Regions from separate parts of the Leptolyngbya sp. AN10 genome, predicted to be linked through region 2. Evidence: predicted binding sites of a transcription regulator. Region 2 holds the regulator's gene; the other holds the start of a gene.
What was found. Region 2 encodes NtcA, which controls nitrogen genes in cyanobacteria. Its sites were predicted from a motif close to TTTGTANNNNNNNNTACAAA; they were not measured.
Positions count from the first base shown of each region.

Region 1 (5,935 bases), on a different contig from region 2:
TCATTCGATTCAACTGGTGAACTACCTCAGTAATTGAAGTGAGTGTTCCAGAACCAAATTCAAACAATCCATCTTCTGAAGATTGTGCAGCCGCGATCAATCCATCCACCACATCATCTATGTAGATCCAATCAATTAACCGTTGCCCGCTAGATAACTGCGGCGCTTCCCCATTCAATAAAGCTGATGTCACATACGGAATCAGCTTCTTAAAGTTCATCTGTCCAGGACCATAGACCATAAACAATCGCGCTCTGACGATCGACAATTGATACAACTCTTGAAACATTTGGGCATAGACTGAACTTGCCCATTTTGCTGCCGCATACGGAGAAGATGCGATCGGGAATTCTCCTTGATCCGGTTCTTCAAGCGATCCTGCTAAGACCACTCGCCCACCCATTTCAGCCATCAGAGTCAGCAAATTAACAGTACTGACCAAATTGCCTTGTAACGTCGATCGAACCGCCTCTAAACTGCGAGAAGCAGACGAATCCGCCGCTAAATGAAACAGAATATCAGGCTTCACTTGAGCGATAATTCGCTGCATCTCTTCTAAGCTTGTGACATCTGCCTGCATCCATCGAACTGCGCCAGTCGATTCCTGTGGAAACCTTGACACGCCAAAGACTTGAGCTTGATGATGACAAAGTCGTTGACAAAGAGAACGACCAATAAAACCACTTGCTCCAGTCACTAAAACTTTCTTACTTGAGAGAGAACAGGGCAGAGCACACATAATAGATTCTCTAGGAATTTTTTGGCTGAGAAACGATCGTAAAAACTTCTATATTGCGTCTGAAAGATAGGGGCTAAATTTGACGCATACGTAGCCTATCCGCAACGCTTTCCCGATGCATCATCCGTTCGGTAGAAGCAAAATCAGGGGTCGTTTTTGCTGCTTGTGTACTTGCTAATTGAGAAGCTCGGTAGTAAGAATTACAACAGCACACATTCATTCCCGGTTACGCTGCAATCAGTGTTACGGATTTTTACAATGCAAACTCATTACCCGGTCATTATTGTTGGTGGTGGTCAATCTGGCTTATCAATGAGCTACTGTCTCAAAGAAAAAGGGATTGATCATCTGATCTTTGAAAAACATACGATCGCTTATTCCTGGAAAGAAAAACGCTGGGATACGTTTTGCCTGGTGACTCCAAATTGGCAGTGTCAGCTTCCGGGCTATCCGTACCCAGGACGTGAGCCGCATGGATTCATGGAAAAAGATGCGATCGTCGATTACATCAAAAGCTATGCAGCCTCTTTTGATCCTCCAATCCGTGAAGGTGTGGAAGTTCTCAAAGTTCGACAACACGACGATCGCTTTGAACTGACAACCACGATCGGATTGTTCACAGCAGATCAAGTCGTCATTGCTGCGGGAAGCTATCATCTACCAAGAATTCCTAGTCTTTTAGAGCGGTTTCCTGACAGGATTCAGCAAATTCATTCGTCTGAGTACAAGAATCCAGAGTCTTTGCCGAACAATGTTCTGGTAATCGGAACGGGACAATCCGGCTGTCAAATTGCAGAAGATTTGCATCTTGCTGGAAAGACTGTACATTTATCTGTTGGCAGTGCTCCACGAACACCGAGACGCTACCGGGGCAAAGATGTAGTCGATTGGTTGGATCAGATGGGCTACTATGATTTATCGATCGAGGATCATCCTCAGAAAGAAACGGTGAGGAGCAAAGCCAATCACTATGTCACCGGTCGCGATGGTGGACGAGAGATTGATTTGCGCCACTTTGCACTAGAAGGAATGCAGCTTTATGGCAGAGTAAAAAGTGTGAAAGGAACATCGATCGAGTTTGAGAACAATCTCAAACAGAACTTAGATCACGCCGATGCCGTTTCTGAAAGCATTAAGAAAACGATTGATACATTCATCGAACAGAATCAGATCGAAGCGCCAATAGAACCGCCGTATCATCCGGTTTGGGAGCCGATTGGAGAACCTCGATCGCTTGATTATCAGAACATTGAAGCAATTGTTTGGTGTACAGGCTATCAATCCGATTTCCGCTGGATCGAAGTTCCTGTCTTTGATGGGAAAGGCTATCCCGGACATGAACGCGGTGTAACTCCCGTTTGGGGATTGTATTTTCTAGGTTTACCTTGGCTCTACACCTGGGGATCGGGTCGCTTTTCTGGAATTGCTAGAGATGCTCAATATCTAGCAGACTATATCTCTGCTAGAAAGAAAGTTTCTCAAGATAGCGCTTGGAGCGTGGTCAATGAATTTCTATTGGGATCATAGCCTATCGATTTCAATAGGTAACTTTATGATTCTTAGATAGAATTACCAGAATCGATCGTGCTTCCTAACACTATTGTTAGACCTAAAAAAACTGTATCCGACACTACAAAAGCTTTGCTGCAATCCCAACTAATCTGAGCAGCAAACTCACCAGAGGAGAGCGTCATGCCTGAGATTACTGCTCCTGCCCATCAAGTTGGAGACTTTTTCGTTGATTACGAAGAGAAAGTGTTTCCAGATGTCAAAGCTGAGCCAGGTGAAAAAGCTTTAGTTACGTTTCATACGGTCGCGTTTGAAGGCTCGATCGGTTTTGTGAACTTACTCCAAGCCACTCGCCTGTTGCGGAAAGGCTTTGAGACTTCAATTTTGCTATATGGTCCTGGTGTCACACTCGGCGTACAGCGCGGATTTCCGAAGCTCGGTGATTCTGCTTTCCCTGGACATCAGAACTTTAATGATCAGCTTAGTAAGTTCATGGCGGAAGGTGGAAAAGTGTATGCCTGCCGATTCGCCCTGCAAGCTCTCTACGGACATGGTGAACCCTCACTGACTCCTGGAATTCGTCCAATCAATCCATTAGATGTTTTGGATTTGGTGTTGATGCACCGTAAAGATGGCGCATTTATCCTCGACACTTGGACACTTTAAACCACAATGACAGATGCCAATATTGTTCGAGCAGCGGCGGTACAACTTAGCCCCGTCCTGTTTAGTCGGGATGGAACTACGGAAAAAGTATTAGATGCGATCGCGTCTGCTGCCAAGGAAGGAGCGCAATTAGTCGTCTTTCCTGAAACGTTTATTCCGTACTATCCTTACTTCTCTTTTATTCAGCCTCCGGTGTTGATGGGTAAGGAGCACATGCGGCTGTACGAGGAAGCGGTAACGGTTCCCAGTCCAGTCACGGATGCGATTAGTCGTGCTGCTCGATCGTATGGCGTTGTTGTCGTAGTGGGTGTGAATGAGCGAGACAATGGATCGCTCTATAACACGCAGCTTGTGTACGACGCGGATGGCACATTGTTGCTGAAGCGTCGGAAAATTACGCCAACTTACCATGAGCGTATGGTTTGGGGGCAGGGAGACGGTTCGGGGTTGAGAGCGATCGATACTGCTGTCGGAAGAGTCGGCGCATTAGCTTGCTGGGAGCATTACAATCCACTCGCTCGGTTTGCATTGATGGCACAACATGAGCAGATTCACTGTTCTCAGTTTCCCGGTTCAATGGTCGGTCAGATTTTCACTGATCAAATCGAAGTTACCATTCGTCATCATGCTTTAGAAGCAGGGTGCTTTGTGGTGAATGCGACGGGTTGGCTATCTCCAGAGCAAGTTGCTCAGATTACGCCTGATGAGAAGCTTCAGAAAGTGCTAAGTGGAGGTTGTAATACCGCCATTATTAGTCCTGAAGGCAATCATCTTTGTTCTCCGATTACTGAAGGAGAGGGAATTGCGATCGCAGATCTCGATTTCTCTTTAATCACCAAACGCAAGCGGATGATGGATTCAGTCGGGCACTATTCCCGCCCTGAGCTACTTCAGCTAAAGGCAAATTTTGAGCCGCAAACGGTTTTGAAAGAAGAGATCGAGGTGCGATCGTCAGAACAAATGTCAATCCTTATTCCTGATCCTTAATATGAACAAACAACAGCTCATCACGGATCTGCAATCTCAAGGATTAAAGCTAGTTGATCCAAGCATTGGTGCGACTGGACGCAAAGGAGGCGCAGGACCGTCAGACCATAAGGCAATCACGATCGAGGGCACAACGATTATGGTTCCTGTCTTTAACACTCCAGCAGCCACTTCACCCTATGGCATTGATCAAACTGCTCAAGTTCTAGAACTCCGTGGAGAGCCACTTACTCCGATTAGCTTTCCTCAGCAACCGAAGTTCTACAATTTGACCACGACAGAAGGTGTTCCTTACTGGAAAATTGCTCTCCTGCACAGTCGCGATGTGTTAGCAACGACTGTTCTACAAACCTGTATGCGCTACAGTGATGCGGAAACAGCTTGTCAATTTTGTGCGATCGGACAATCCCTTTCTGCGGGTAAGACGATCGCCAGAAAGACACCTGCTCAACTCGCGGAAGTGGCTGAGGCTGCGGTGCGATTAGATGGTGTTAAACACATGGTCATGACCACAGGAACACCAAACACCAGCGATCGAGGTGCAGCATATCTGACCGAATGTGCAGCGGCGATCAAGGCGAGAGTAGACTTACCGATTCAAGCGCAATGTGAGCCACCGGATGATTTTATCTGGTTCGATCGCATGAAAGTCGCGGGTGTTGATAGTTTGGGAATGCACTTAGAAGCGGCAGATCCAGAAGTGCGATCGCGAATTATGCCAGGAAAAGCTTCTGTGCCGTTGGACTATTACTATCAGGCATTTGAAGCGGCTGTGAAAGTGTTTGGTTGGGGTCAGGTGAGTACTTATTTACTTGCAGGGCTAGGGGACAGTTTAGAAACGCTAGTAGAAATGTGCGATCGCTTAATCAATTTAGGGGTGTATCCGTTTGTTGTGCCGTTTGTGCCAATTACTGGAACACCGCTTGAAGGCTATCCAGCACCAACCAGTGAGTTTATGTTTGCGCTGTATGAACAAGTTGGAACCATGATTAAGCGATCGAATTTATCTTCGACTGAGATCAAAGCGGGGTGTGCAAAATGTGGAGCTTGTTCAGCACTGTCAAATTTTGAATCGTAATCTATGTCTTATCAGTTCAAGCTTGCAAAGTCTCAGTCTGAAATCGAGGCGTATTTTGAATTACGTCGATCGATCTTCACGGAGGAACAACAACTCTTTGAAAATGATGTAGATGAGATCGATAACATTGCCTATCCGATCATTGCACTGCACGAATCCAAAGTAGTGGGTGTAGTCAGAATCTATGAACTCCAGCCACGAATCTGGTACGGTGGACGTTTGGGAACTCATGCAGACTATCGTAAGGGTTGGCAGATTGGTAAAGGACTAATCTACAAAGCGGTCACAACAGCAAATACTTGGGGATGCGATCGCTTTCTTGCAACCGTTCAACTTCAAAACGTGCGATTCTTTCAGCGGCTTCACTGGGAATCTCAGGAAGAACTAATTATCTGCGATCGACCTCATCATCGAATGGAAGCGGATTTGAACTTTTATCCACCTGGAACTGAGCCGCGTCCTATGTTGCAATTGAAAGAGGCATCGTAATGTTATCGGAATTGGCTGAACAACTTCAGCGATCGCTCAGTTTACTCCAGAAACAAGACATTCAAACAGCGGCTCACGCTTTGAATTTGAGTAACACTGGAGTGCGATTGGGTGATGATTGTGCAGCAATTCCCGATCGAGATGGTTATCTACTGTTTGCTGCCGAAGGAATGTTACCGAAGTTTGTCGAAGAGGAGCCTTGGTTTGCAGGATGGTCTGCAATCATGGTGAATGTCAGTGATGTCTATGCGATGGGTGGAACACCGATCGCGGTTGTCGATACGCTCTGGAGCAAGTCTAATCAAGCAGTCGATTCACAAGTTAATTTACTATGGGAGGGAATGAAAGCTGCATCCGCCGCATACAATGTTCCGATCGTGGGCGGTCATACAAATTGTCATAGTTCTTATACGGCGCTTTCGGTGGCGATTCTAGGTCGATCGAAGCACTTAATTACTAGCTTTGAT
Region 1 is NZ_JBNXVP010000003.1:351,505-357,439, reverse strand. Features, by position in the region: gene ACQ4M5_RS06410 (NAD-dependent epimerase/dehydratase family protein) at 1-739, opposite strand, end outside; gene ACQ4M5_RS06405 (MSMEG_0569 family flavin-dependent oxidoreductase) at 998-2,266, shown strand; gene ACQ4M5_RS06400 (MSMEG_0572/Sll0783 family nitrogen starvation response protein) at 2,432-2,914, shown strand; gene ACQ4M5_RS06395 (Nit6803 family nitrilase) at 2,921-3,901, shown strand; gene ACQ4M5_RS06390 (MSMEG_0568 family radical SAM protein) at 3,903-4,979, shown strand; gene ACQ4M5_RS06385 (MSMEG_0567/Sll0786 family nitrogen starvation N-acetyltransferase) at 4,983-5,468, shown strand; gene ACQ4M5_RS06380 (sll0787 family AIR synthase-like protein) at 5,468-5,935, shown strand, end outside.
Region 1: the regulator NtcA is predicted to act here: its motif matches at 2,357-2,376, upstream of ACQ4M5_RS06400 (MSMEG_0572/Sll0783 family nitrogen starvation response protein).

Region 2 (11,380 bases):
TTGATGTGCAGCGGAACAAAAGTCGCGATCGCACCAAAAGCAATTCCAACCAGCAACATTGTGATCGTCGGAATCCGAATACGATCGCTGATTAACAATCGCCAAAACACCCGCTCAGAGGAGCGATCTTGAGGTTGGTGCTGCACTGCTGGAGCTTTCACAAACATGGCACAAGTCATACTAACCATGCCAAGCAATGAACTCATCACGAACACAGGCGCGTAAGTCGTTAACTCTTGCAAATAGCCGCCGAGCGCTGGACCTAATGCCATTCCGATCGGATTGACCAAACTCATGTAGCCGATCAATTCGCCACGATTCTCAGGGGGTGCAATGTCTACTACAAGCGAACTATACGCCGTTGTGAATGCAGCAATACTAATTCCGTGAAAGGCTCGAACAATCATCAAAATCGGAATCGATTGCGTCAACAAATGACACACCGGAGCGAGTGCTGCTACTGAAATACCAATCAACAGAACAATCTTGCGACCTTGCTGATCTGCCATCTTGCCCGCTTGGGGACGAAACAGCAGAAGCCCGATCGCAAATGATCCCATCACAATTCCAAGCTGATGATCCGGTGCGCCGATCGAGTTAACATACAGCGGCAAAATCGGCAGCAAACTTGCCAAACTTGCCCAAAACAACAATCCCGCAGTAAAGAGAACGCCCAGATTTTGCTTCGTCTGAGCGCTTAACTTGGCAAAAGTACTCAATGCCCGATTCCTGATGAAGAGAGATCTTAGAATATCAAACTTGTTAGCTTCCCGCGAGAAGGGCAGGCATGAGCACACCATCGATCGCATGAATCACGCCATTGTCCGCGAGAATATCCGCTTGCGTAACGGGCACATCGTTCACTTTAATGCCACCTTCGTGATCGACTGCAATGATTGATCCTTCCAGCGTTGGAGCTTCAAAAATTTCGGTCAAATCTTCAAACCTAACATCGCCATCTAGAACGTGATAGCTCAAGACACGACGCAGTTTGGGTAAGTCTTCGAGCAGTGCGTTCAGTTTGTCTTCAGGCAGTTTAGAAAATGCTTCATCCGTGGGAGCCAGCAGCGTGAATGAACCCTCTGTATTTTCGAGTTCTGCGGAGATCCCTGCTTTCTCGATCGCGCTCAATAATGTTTTAAATGATCCTGCTTCAGATGCAGTTTGTAGAAGATTTGGCATAGTTATGTCCTGTTCGATTCCTCTTCTAAGAAAAGAACAGTATGGTCGAATTTACATCGGACGAAAGAGAGAAATTAGCTGTCTTCCGGGCTGGTTCGATCGAGTAAATTTTTCTTCGATTCTTTCAACTCATGCCAAAGGGCTTTGATTTGTCTGTACGCATCACCGGGCGGAATCTTACCCGAAGTCTCTAATCCACACAGCAAAGAGACCCGCTGAGCAAACTCTTGAAGATTGGCATTAAACGCTAGGTTCTCAGGCGTAAACTCCCCTCGGTAGTGCGCGGATGGGTAAAGGAAGTCTTCTTTTTGTTGCTCTGGCGTTTTGTCCACAGTTTTACCCTAATGTTGATTAATCGTGTTCTTCATTGTATGTTGGCAATTCTGTGCTGAAAAGCGAGACTGATTTATTCTTGTGTCGTAAGAATCACCTCAAGTTGATTCAGTGCCATCTCTACACTTTCTGCGACGCTGACTAACTTAGGATTCAGCGATCGTAAAAACATTTGAGCCTCCAAATTCTCAGTCAATAAAATCACACGCTTCCTCGCTTTAATCGCCAAAGCAATTTCCGAAACAGTTCCCGCTCCGATTCCACAAGCCACGATCGCACCACTCGATAACACATTGATATTGTTCCGAGCATTTCCCATGTCGGTAATGATAGGAATATCGATCGCTTCTGAAACTTCCGAATCGACGTGCGGCAAAATCCCGATCGTCATTCCCCCAACACTTTTCGCGCCACGACTCACCGCATCCATCACGCCCACATTCCGCCCACCGCTTAAGACAACCCATCCTGCTTGAGCGATCCGCTGTCCCAATTCATACGCAGTCTGAATCTCTTGTGGAGTCGCCTGTTCTCCAACTCCCATGACTCCCACGATCGTTTTGGGCATTTTGACATCAGAATCGAATTCTGCAATCTGGATATGAGTTTTTTACCATCCGTTTCGGTGATTGTGCCAATCTACAACGGTGAATCAGATTTACCTGCGCTGCTCGACTGTTTGAATGCTCAAACTTACCCAAATTTTGAATGCGTCTTGGTCGATAACAATAGCAACGATCGCACCACTGAATTATTACAAGCCGCCGTATCCGATCGAATTCGAGTCTTCAACCAATCCCAAATCCAAAGTTCCTACGCCGCTCGAAATCTAGGGATTCAGAACGCGACTGGAGAAATTCTTGCCTTCACCGATGCCGATTGTCGCCCCGAACCGAACTGGCTCAATGATTTGATTCAACCGTTCCTCGATCGAGCAGTCGGCTTAGTCGCAGGAGAAATCAAAGCGCTTCCCGGAAACAGCTTGCTCGAACAATACGCCGATCGACAAGAAACCCTGTCTCAAAAACACACGCTGAATCATCCCTTTTGCGCCTACGGTCAAACCGCAAACCTCGCCATCCGCCTAGAAGCCTTCAAACAAGTCGGCTTATTCCGCCCCTATCTCACCACAGGCGGCGACGCAGATATTTGCTGGAGAATCTTGCGCGAAACGGTTTGGGAATTACGATTTGCCGAAACCGCGATCGTCTGTCACCGTCATCGCGCCACGCTCACCGAACTCAAGAGCCAATGGCGCAGATATGGACGCTCAAACCGCTATCTGCATGAACTCCACGGAATCGATTTAATGCGCGAACCGAATCCGTCCGAATACCGCTATCGACTCATACGCTGGATGGTTAAAGAATTACCGATCGCATCTCTAAAACTGCTGGCAGGCAAAGCGACTCTCGTTGATCTGATCCAAACTCCGATCGGGCTTTTCTGTCTCCAAGCGCGGTCAGAAGGACAACGAGAAGCAACACTTTCCAATGAAGCACGAACGATCGAACCTCTACCAATTCCTACGGTTCAATCCTAATGCGGCAAAATTCGCTAAATTTGAATAACTGTAAGTTCGATTGCGTGTTTCGCTTCGGTGACAAACCTTTGAAGCTTCTTAAATCCCCCACAAACGGGGTACTTCAAGCCTAGAGAGGTTTTGATTTTCAAAGTCCCCCAGAATGGGCGATTTAGGGGGCACAACTCCCCAACAACGAAGCGCACACTCGAACTTACATCCAATCAATCTGTCAGAGGATCGAATTATGCCGGAGCAACTCCTATTAGTCGATGATGAACCTGGACTCCGGGAAGCGGTACAAGCTTATCTCGAAGACAGCGGTTATACAGTCCATACCGCCACCAATGGGCGCGAAGGCTGGGAAGCATTACAGCGAATTCAACCCGATTTGGTGATCACCGATGTGATGATGCCCCAGGCAAACGGCTATGAATTCCTCAAGCAACTTCGGGATGATGCCCGTTTCAAAACCTTGCCTGTGATTTTCTTAACCGCACGAGGCATGAAAAGCGATCGTATTCAAGGGTACGATGCGGGCTGTGATGCGTACTTGCCAAAACCCTTTGACCCCGATGAACTCGTTGCGATCGTCACTCGCTTACTCAGACAACGCGCAGACATCAAAGCCACCAGCACCGATGACAATGTAAATTTGGCAGATCTTTCTCGCCAAATTGCGGCAATTCAAGCTGAACTGAAAGGACGAGGCGCGATCGTTCAAACGCCCGCCCCGATGAAGCTCGATTTCACTCCTAGAGAACAGAGCGTTTTAGATCTCGTGGTTGATGGCTTGATGAACAAAGAAATTGCTCGTCGGCTTGAAACCAGTGTCCGCAACGTGGAAAAGTACGTCAGTCGCCTCTTCAGCAAAACCGGAACCAATAGCCGGACAGAATTGGTTCGATTTGCGCTCGAACATGGACTCACGACTCCGAATCAGCAGCGTCAAACTGGATCGTAATCGCAGTTCTGGAAGTTCGATCGACGCTCAAAGTTGCGTCCAATTGCTGCACAAGGGAATTGATAATCTGAAATCCCAAAGTTTGCGGCGTGTTCAGGTCAAAATTCGCAGGAAGCCGATTTCCGGTGTCACTTACCGTCAGTGTGACCTGCGAATTTTCAACCCGCAACAAGACCGCGATTTCGCCCTCTCGATTCACCAGTCCATGCCGCAACGCATTCGAGATCAACTCATTCAGAATCAATCCCACTGGAACCACTCGATTCGCAGATAGTTCAATCTCGCCACTGATTGCCGTTCTGAGCGTGATTTGATTAGGTTCGATCGCATAAGTTTGCACCAGCATCGGAACCAAACTCTGCACATACTCACCTAAGCGAATCGAATTCTGATTGCCTAACTGCGACAATCGATCGTGAACCAGTGCGATCGAACTAATTCGACTCTGATTGCTGCGTAACAGGGCTTGAACGTCTGTATCCTGCACCCTCATCACCTGCAAATCGAGCAAACTCGTCACCACCTGCAAATTATTTTTAATCCGGTGATGAATCTCACGCAGAAGAATCTCTTTTTCGCGCACCGAGGCTCGTAACTGCTCGATCGTCGAACTTGATTCCGCCTGCTGAATCACGGTTCGTGCCGTCTGCAAAACCTCGATCGCGGACTGTAACTCTTGCTGAATCTCAACTTGGACTGGGGAACTCACGGTAGACTGAGCCAAAAGGCGATCGCGAATTGAAGCCAGACGCTGCCGAATTGCTTCTACCTGTTGGGCGAACCCGCCATTATTCGTACTAGAAATCATGTTTTCAGGAACTCAACCAAAATCAGCCGATATGCCGCTGCGAGGACGATTGAGAGGGGCGACATCAATTCGTCCCGCAGAGTGCTCCAAGGAATGCACTGCATAAAATTGCAACTCACAACAGGAACACGACTACGGGCGGGAACTCACTTGAATCAATGCAACTAAAATGCAACTAGGGGGGATTGGCTATATACCCTATCATCGAATGCGGTGCCGCACAAATCGCAGATGTGCCACTTTTGCTCATGTGACTAATGAATGACATCAGGTATACTCAATACCCTGAGTGTTTAATACTGAAACGATTTTTTAAGCAGTGCATTACATTAGATGTAGTCCCGTGACATGGCAGTGACGTTTGAGGCGATTTATGACTGCTCATCTTGCTTCGAGTTCGACAATGACCCCCCAAGCCGCGCAGGATGCGGTAGCGCTACGACAGGTTTTTGCATCGCTGACGGCTAAAAGTTGCCCGCTCACCTACAATTTCCACATGCACACGACGCATTCGGATGGGCAGCTACACCCTGAAGCGTTAGCACAACAAGCGATCGATCTTTCGCTCAAAGGATTCGCGATTACGGATCACCATCAGATCAGCGGATACCAAATGGCACAGCGCTATATGGAGACGCAATCAGGGACAGAGTTGCCGCAGTTGTGGACGGGAACCGAGATTACGTCTCGCTTGCTCGAAACTGAGGTACATATTCTCGGATTTGCGTTTGATCCAAATCATGCGGCGATCGCGTCTTATCTCCAAGGTTCTGCGCCTCAAGGCGATCGCGCTCAAGCAGCACGAGTGATCAGTGCGATTCAGCAAGCAGGCGGGATTGCGGTGTTGGCACATCCAGCGCGATATCGTCGATCGGTGGATGAGTTGATTCCAGCAGCGGCAATGGTGGGAATTGATGGGGTGGAAGCGTTTTACGCCTACAACAATCCAAAGCCGTGGATGCCGAGTCCAAAAGAGACGGCACGGGTGACAGAGTTGCAGGCTACGTTTGGATTGCTCAGTTCTTGTGGAACCGATACGCATGGGATGAACTTGCTACAGCGGCTTTGAAGATGCCTGATCGAGCGGTGATCGCTTTTCAACCGCAGCCATCACCGTTTTTTCGATTCGATTCTGTCGAGTTTCAGAACGTTTGGCACTCTCGATCCAATAGAGAATTACTTTCTTGGTCGAGTTGCTGAACGTCTGAAAATTTTGTTGTGCGATCGCGTTCTTTTCCAATGCGTCAATCAAATCGGGCGGCATGATCAAAGCCTCGATCGCATCCAAAGAAGTCCAAGATCCGTCGAGTTTTGCCGCTTCAATTTTTCTGATCCCCGCCTCGGTCATTAATCCTTCGGCAATTAACTCCTCAATGTATTGCTTGTTGAGTTTCGACCAAACGCTTTTCGGTTTTCGGGGCGTAAAAATCTGCATATAGCGATCGTCATCCAACGATTTCGCTTTGCTATCAATCCACCCAAAACAGAGTGCTTCTTTCACCGCTTCACTGTATCGAATACTTGGCTTTCCGCTTTTTACTTTGTAGTAGATTAGCCAAATTCCGATCGCGGTTTCATAATTTTGTTTGAGCCAATTTCGCCAAGCGACTCTGTCGATCGCTTCGGTTTTGTCTAGCTGATCTTCAAACTTCGGCATCGCTAAATGGCTAAAAGGTGATTCTCTTTATTCAAATCATTAACATTTCCTTAACACTTCCCTCTGAATCCTGGTTGCTTTCACGCTATGATGTGTGGAAATTATTGAGAATCTTTAAAACAAGATCCCAATAGTACTGAAAAAAACCGGTCTAAACTTAGAAATTTTACAGAGATTTTCAGAATCAAAGCGAAAATGTAGCGCAGCGTACAAAAACCATTTGATGAGTCAGTTTTAGTGGTCTAAAGTCATCGATTGTTCACAAAGTGCACATCGCGTTACTGACTCGGTAAACTGCTCCAGTTTCACTCGATACGACAAGGAAAGAAATGGTAGTGACCAAGGATAGACCGCTCGCAACAATGTTTCGTCAGATCGGAGGAGGCGCGTATCCTCCCGTTATTGAGACGTTTGAACGCGGCAAAACAATCTTTTTTCCGGGTGATCCAGCCGAACGAGTCTATTTCCTGGTTAAAGGAGCCGTCAAGCTCTCACGAGTGTATGAAGCAGGGGAAGAAATCACCGTTGCGCTGTTAAGAGAAAATAGTGTATTCGGCGTGTTATCACTGATTACCGGACAACGCGCCGATCGCTTTTATCACGCAGTCGCATTTACGCCAGTCGAATTGCTTTCAGTGCCGATCGAACAAGTCGAAAAAGCACTCAAAGAAAATCCGGAACTCTCGATGTTGATGCTGAAAGGCTTATCGTCGCGGATTCTCCAAACCGAGATGATGATCGAAACCCTGGCGCATCGAGATATGGGATCGCGCTTGGTAAGTTTTCTATTGATTCTCTGTCGCGACTTCGGAGTGCCTTCGCAAGAGGGGATCATGATCGATCTGAAGCTGTCGCATCAAGCGATCGCAGAAGCGATTGGATCAACTCGCGTCACTGTGACTCGCTTACTCGGTGATTTGCGTCAGGACAAAATGATCTCGATTCACAAGAAAAAAATCACCGTTCACAATCCTGTAACGCTGAGTCAACAATTCACTTAATTCGCTTAGAATTCTTTCCTGAAAGACGCGCCCGAAGTTTAGAGCGAACAGGCATAATGAAAGGCGAGTCTGGAATTGTCTTAGACCGTCTGGGGCTAGGGTTGTCTTGGGAGTGATATGTCCGATGTCGGGCTGATTTTAATTTTGGTGGTGTTGGTGTTGGGAGGAGCGATCGCGACAATTGGCGATCGTTTGGGGACTCGCGTGGGAAAAGCCCGCCTGAGTCTGTTCAATCTCCGTCCTAAGCAAACCGCTGTCGTGGTGACAATTTTGACCGGAACGCTGATCTCAGCTTCAACGCTTGGCATATTGTTGCTGGCAAGTAAGACGTTTCGTGAAATGTTACTGAACTTCGGGCGGATTCAGACAGAACTGCGCGATCGAGGACGCGACCTTGAAAAAGTGTCCGCTGATTTGAAAGCGACCGATGCTCAGAAGGCGCAAGTCGAAAAGCAATTGGCAGAAGCGCGATCGGAACGTGCTCAAGTCGAAGAGCAATTAAAACGAATTAACGCGAATTTGCAAACCTCGATCAATCGACAACGAGAAACGAATGCTCAACTCCGAACGACAGAAGCGCAGCGAGATGCGACTCGCCAACAATTGGTTGCGGTGTCTGAACAAGCGTTAACGTTACGAACAGGGATCGAGCAACTGCAAGCCGAGCAGCAAAAATTAATCGAGCAGCGTGATCAGGTGAAGGCTCAAATTGCGGAGCGAGATGAAGAAATTGCCGAACGCACGAGCGTGATCGAACAGCGCGATCGAGAAATTAGCGAACGCGATCGGGTCATTGCTCAACGCGGTACAGAGTTGGAAAAATTAGAATCTCAGCTTAAAGAACTAGCCTCTCAACAAGCAGCACTAACTGAAACACTCGGACGATTTGAACGAGATGTTAAGCTGATTCGGAGCGGCGATCTCGCGCTTTATCGAACTCAAGTCTTGTCTTCGGGTGTTGTGCGAGTCGTGGAACCGAGAGGTGCAAGAGTCGCAGTTGATCAATTATTGCAATATGCGAATCAGTCCGCGATTCAAGCGCTTCAACTTGGACGCAATGACCAATTGGTGCAAATTCCAACAGCGGAAGTGGAATCTTTAATCAGCCAGATTAGTGACGGTCAGGATTACCTGGTGCGTGTACAAGCTCGTGCGAATTATGTGAAAGGCGAAAATCGAGGCGTGTCCGTGTACATGAGTGCGGTTCCGAATCGAATTGTGTTTCTGGCGGGAGATACGATCGCGGCTCAAACGATCGATCCGTCTAAACTGTCGGCACAAGATTTTCAGAAATCGATTCAGGATCTCTTCGCAGCATCTAATTCTCGTGCGCGTGTGGCGGGTGTGCTGAATGACAATATCGAAATCGAGAAACTGTTGACTCTTGGATCATTCATTGAGCAGTTACGCCGTTTTCCGACTCCGGTTGAACTTAGAGCAGTCGCATCACAAAACACTTACACGTCAGGACCACTCAAAATAGAATTAGTGGCAGTGCAGAACGGGCAAATCGTATTGAGAGCATCGAGTTAATCTTCTTGAGGGTAGAGGCGTATCATGGCGGAACAGCCCGTGATTTTGGGATTCGATCCAGGGCGGCAAAAATGTGGTCTAGCTGTCATGGGAGTCGATCGACGAGTCTATTATCACGAGGTGATTAGTGCAGATGCCGCGATCGCTTCGATTCAATCTTTGCGCGATCGCTTTCCAGTTTCGCTCTTAGTGATGGGTGATCAGACTTCATCAAAGGAATGGAAACGAAGATTAGAAGAGGAATTGACGGATTTGCGAGTGGTCACAGTCGATGAGCGTAATAGTTCGTTAGAGGCACGCGATCGATTCTGGATCATGTATCCACCCAAAGGATTGAGCAAACTGATTCCTGAAGGAATGCGAACACCACCGAGACCGATCGATGATATTGTGGCGATTTTGTTAATCGAACGCTACTTAGAACGTTTGGTGAGTTAAGTTTCTCTATCAATTCGTCTCGATCGAAACAATCCTAGTTCTACGATAGAGTTCGCGAACTCAGTCGAGGCGAGTATGGACGTTTTAGAGCGGGTGGAATGGTTGCGGAAATGGACAGCGTTTTCGAGCTTGTCTCTGGAAGCCTTAACCGCGATCGCGCATCAAATCCAGGAGCAATCGATCCAAGAGAATCGACGAATCGGACTGGAAGACATTCAGCCTGAAGCGCTCTACATTCTCTACGATGGGCACTTAGAGAGCTACCGCACGAGTAAAACGACTGTAGCAAAAGTTACGAGTTTGATTCCCGGTGCAATCGTGTATCTCAAGGAATTATTGCTCGATCGAGTGGCAGAAGAAACCACAATCACGCTGAATGATTGTGTGATCTGGGCAATTCCAAGAACTGAATTTTTAGCGATCGCTCAACAGTTCCCAGAGATTGCTCAAAGTGTGTCCCAACAGCTTGCACTCCAATTAGAACAGGTTGCTTCTGAACTTGCTTATGAGCGCGATCGACAGATTGCATTGCGTTCGTATCTTGTCCCAAAAGTAAAACGTGGAATTGTAGGAACCAGCCGATACGCGGTTCGATTGCGCCAAGACATTAAGAAAGCTTCGAGCGATCGCGGTTCTGTTCTGATTTTTGGAGAGCCTGGATTAGAGAAAGACAATACTGGAGCATTGATTCACTTTGGATCACGCGATCGCAAAGAACCTTTGATCAAAGTGAATTGCAATACCTTACAGCCTGTGGAATTGTTTGGACGATCGGATAAGCCCGGATTGCTGGATTGGATGGGTCGCGGAACATTGATGCTAAACAATCTCGAAGACATTTCCCCAGAGTTTGAAGAGAAGCTAGTTCAACTGTTAAAGACCGGGAAGTTTACGCCGATCGCACGAGCAGGAGAACAAGCGCCAGAACCTCGATCGTATGAAGCTCGAATTCTCATGACTTCTGAAAAGGTTCTACCCAGACTAGAAAAATGTAAGCTCATTGCTCATGTGATCAAAGTGCCACCGTTGCGAGTGAGAAAATCGGACATTGCAATTCAAGCAGAATACTATCTCAGTTTGATTTCTCGATCGCGTGGAATTGCTAAACCGAAGATTACTCCCGAAGCAATGCGAAGACTTCAGGGCTATGACTTTCCAGGCAATCATGTAGAACTAGAAAGCTTACTCGGACGAGCAATTCAACAAGCAGAATGCTCAGAACTGACTGAAGAGGTTTTTTGGTCAACTGGCGATAAAAACCGTCGATTTCGCCTCAATTTGCTCAATGCTTATCCAAAGTTGCGACAGTTCCTCAGAAGTCCTTGGTGGACCGATCGACTGAACTATGGTTTTACGTTAGGTGTGTTTGCAGTCGTGGTTACTGTCTTAATGGTTGCACCTCAGAGCCGCGATCGTAACTTTGCGCTCAATTTCTTTTGGGCTTGGTGGTGGATGTTCATTCTAATCTCATTCCCTTTTGTGGGGCGGCTTTGGTGTGCAGTCTGTCCATTCATGATTTACGGTGAGCTTGCACAAAAAATTTCACTCTGGCTCTATCCTCGTAAGCTACAACCTTGGGCAAGACAATCAGCCGAAAAGTGGGGCGGATGGTTCCTCTTCGGTATGTTCACGCTGATTTTGCTATGGGAAGAACTTTGGAATTTAGAAAATACAGCTTACCTATCCGGTTGTTTATTGTTGTTAATTACTGCTGGAGCCGTCGTTTTTTCTGTGCTATTTGAGCGACGATTTTGGTGTCGATATCTTTGTCCGATCGGTGGCATGAATGGTTTATTTGCTAAATTGTCGATGATTGAACTTCGGGCACAGCAAGGAATCTGTTCAGCATCTTGTACAACGTATCAATGCTACAAAGGCGGACCACAAAAAGGGGAAGGAATGGAAACGGGTGGCTGTCCAGTCTATTCGCATCCTGCACAGC
Region 2 is NZ_JBNXVP010000028.1:13,812-25,191, reverse strand. Features, by position in the region: gene ACQ4M5_RS29405 (MFS transporter) at 1-719, opposite strand, end outside; gene ACQ4M5_RS29400 (fasciclin domain-containing protein) at 763-1,182, opposite strand; gene ACQ4M5_RS29395 (DUF7219 family protein) at 1,257-1,514, opposite strand; gene ACQ4M5_RS29390 (cytochrome) at 1,589-2,083, opposite strand; gene ACQ4M5_RS29385 (glycosyltransferase) at 2,117-3,058, shown strand; gene ACQ4M5_RS29380 (response regulator transcription factor) at 3,285-4,001, shown strand; gene ACQ4M5_RS29375 (sensor histidine kinase) at 3,964-4,809, opposite strand; gene ACQ4M5_RS29370 (PHP domain-containing protein) at 5,183-5,878, shown strand; gene ACQ4M5_RS29365 (YdeI/OmpD-associated family protein) at 5,864-6,466, opposite strand; gene ntcA (global nitrogen regulator NtcA) at 6,829-7,467, shown strand; gene ACQ4M5_RS29355 (DUF3084 domain-containing protein) at 7,585-9,000, shown strand; gene ACQ4M5_RS29350 (pre-16S rRNA-processing nuclease YqgF) at 9,025-9,438, shown strand; gene ACQ4M5_RS29345 (sigma 54-interacting transcriptional regulator) at 9,514-11,380, shown strand, end outside.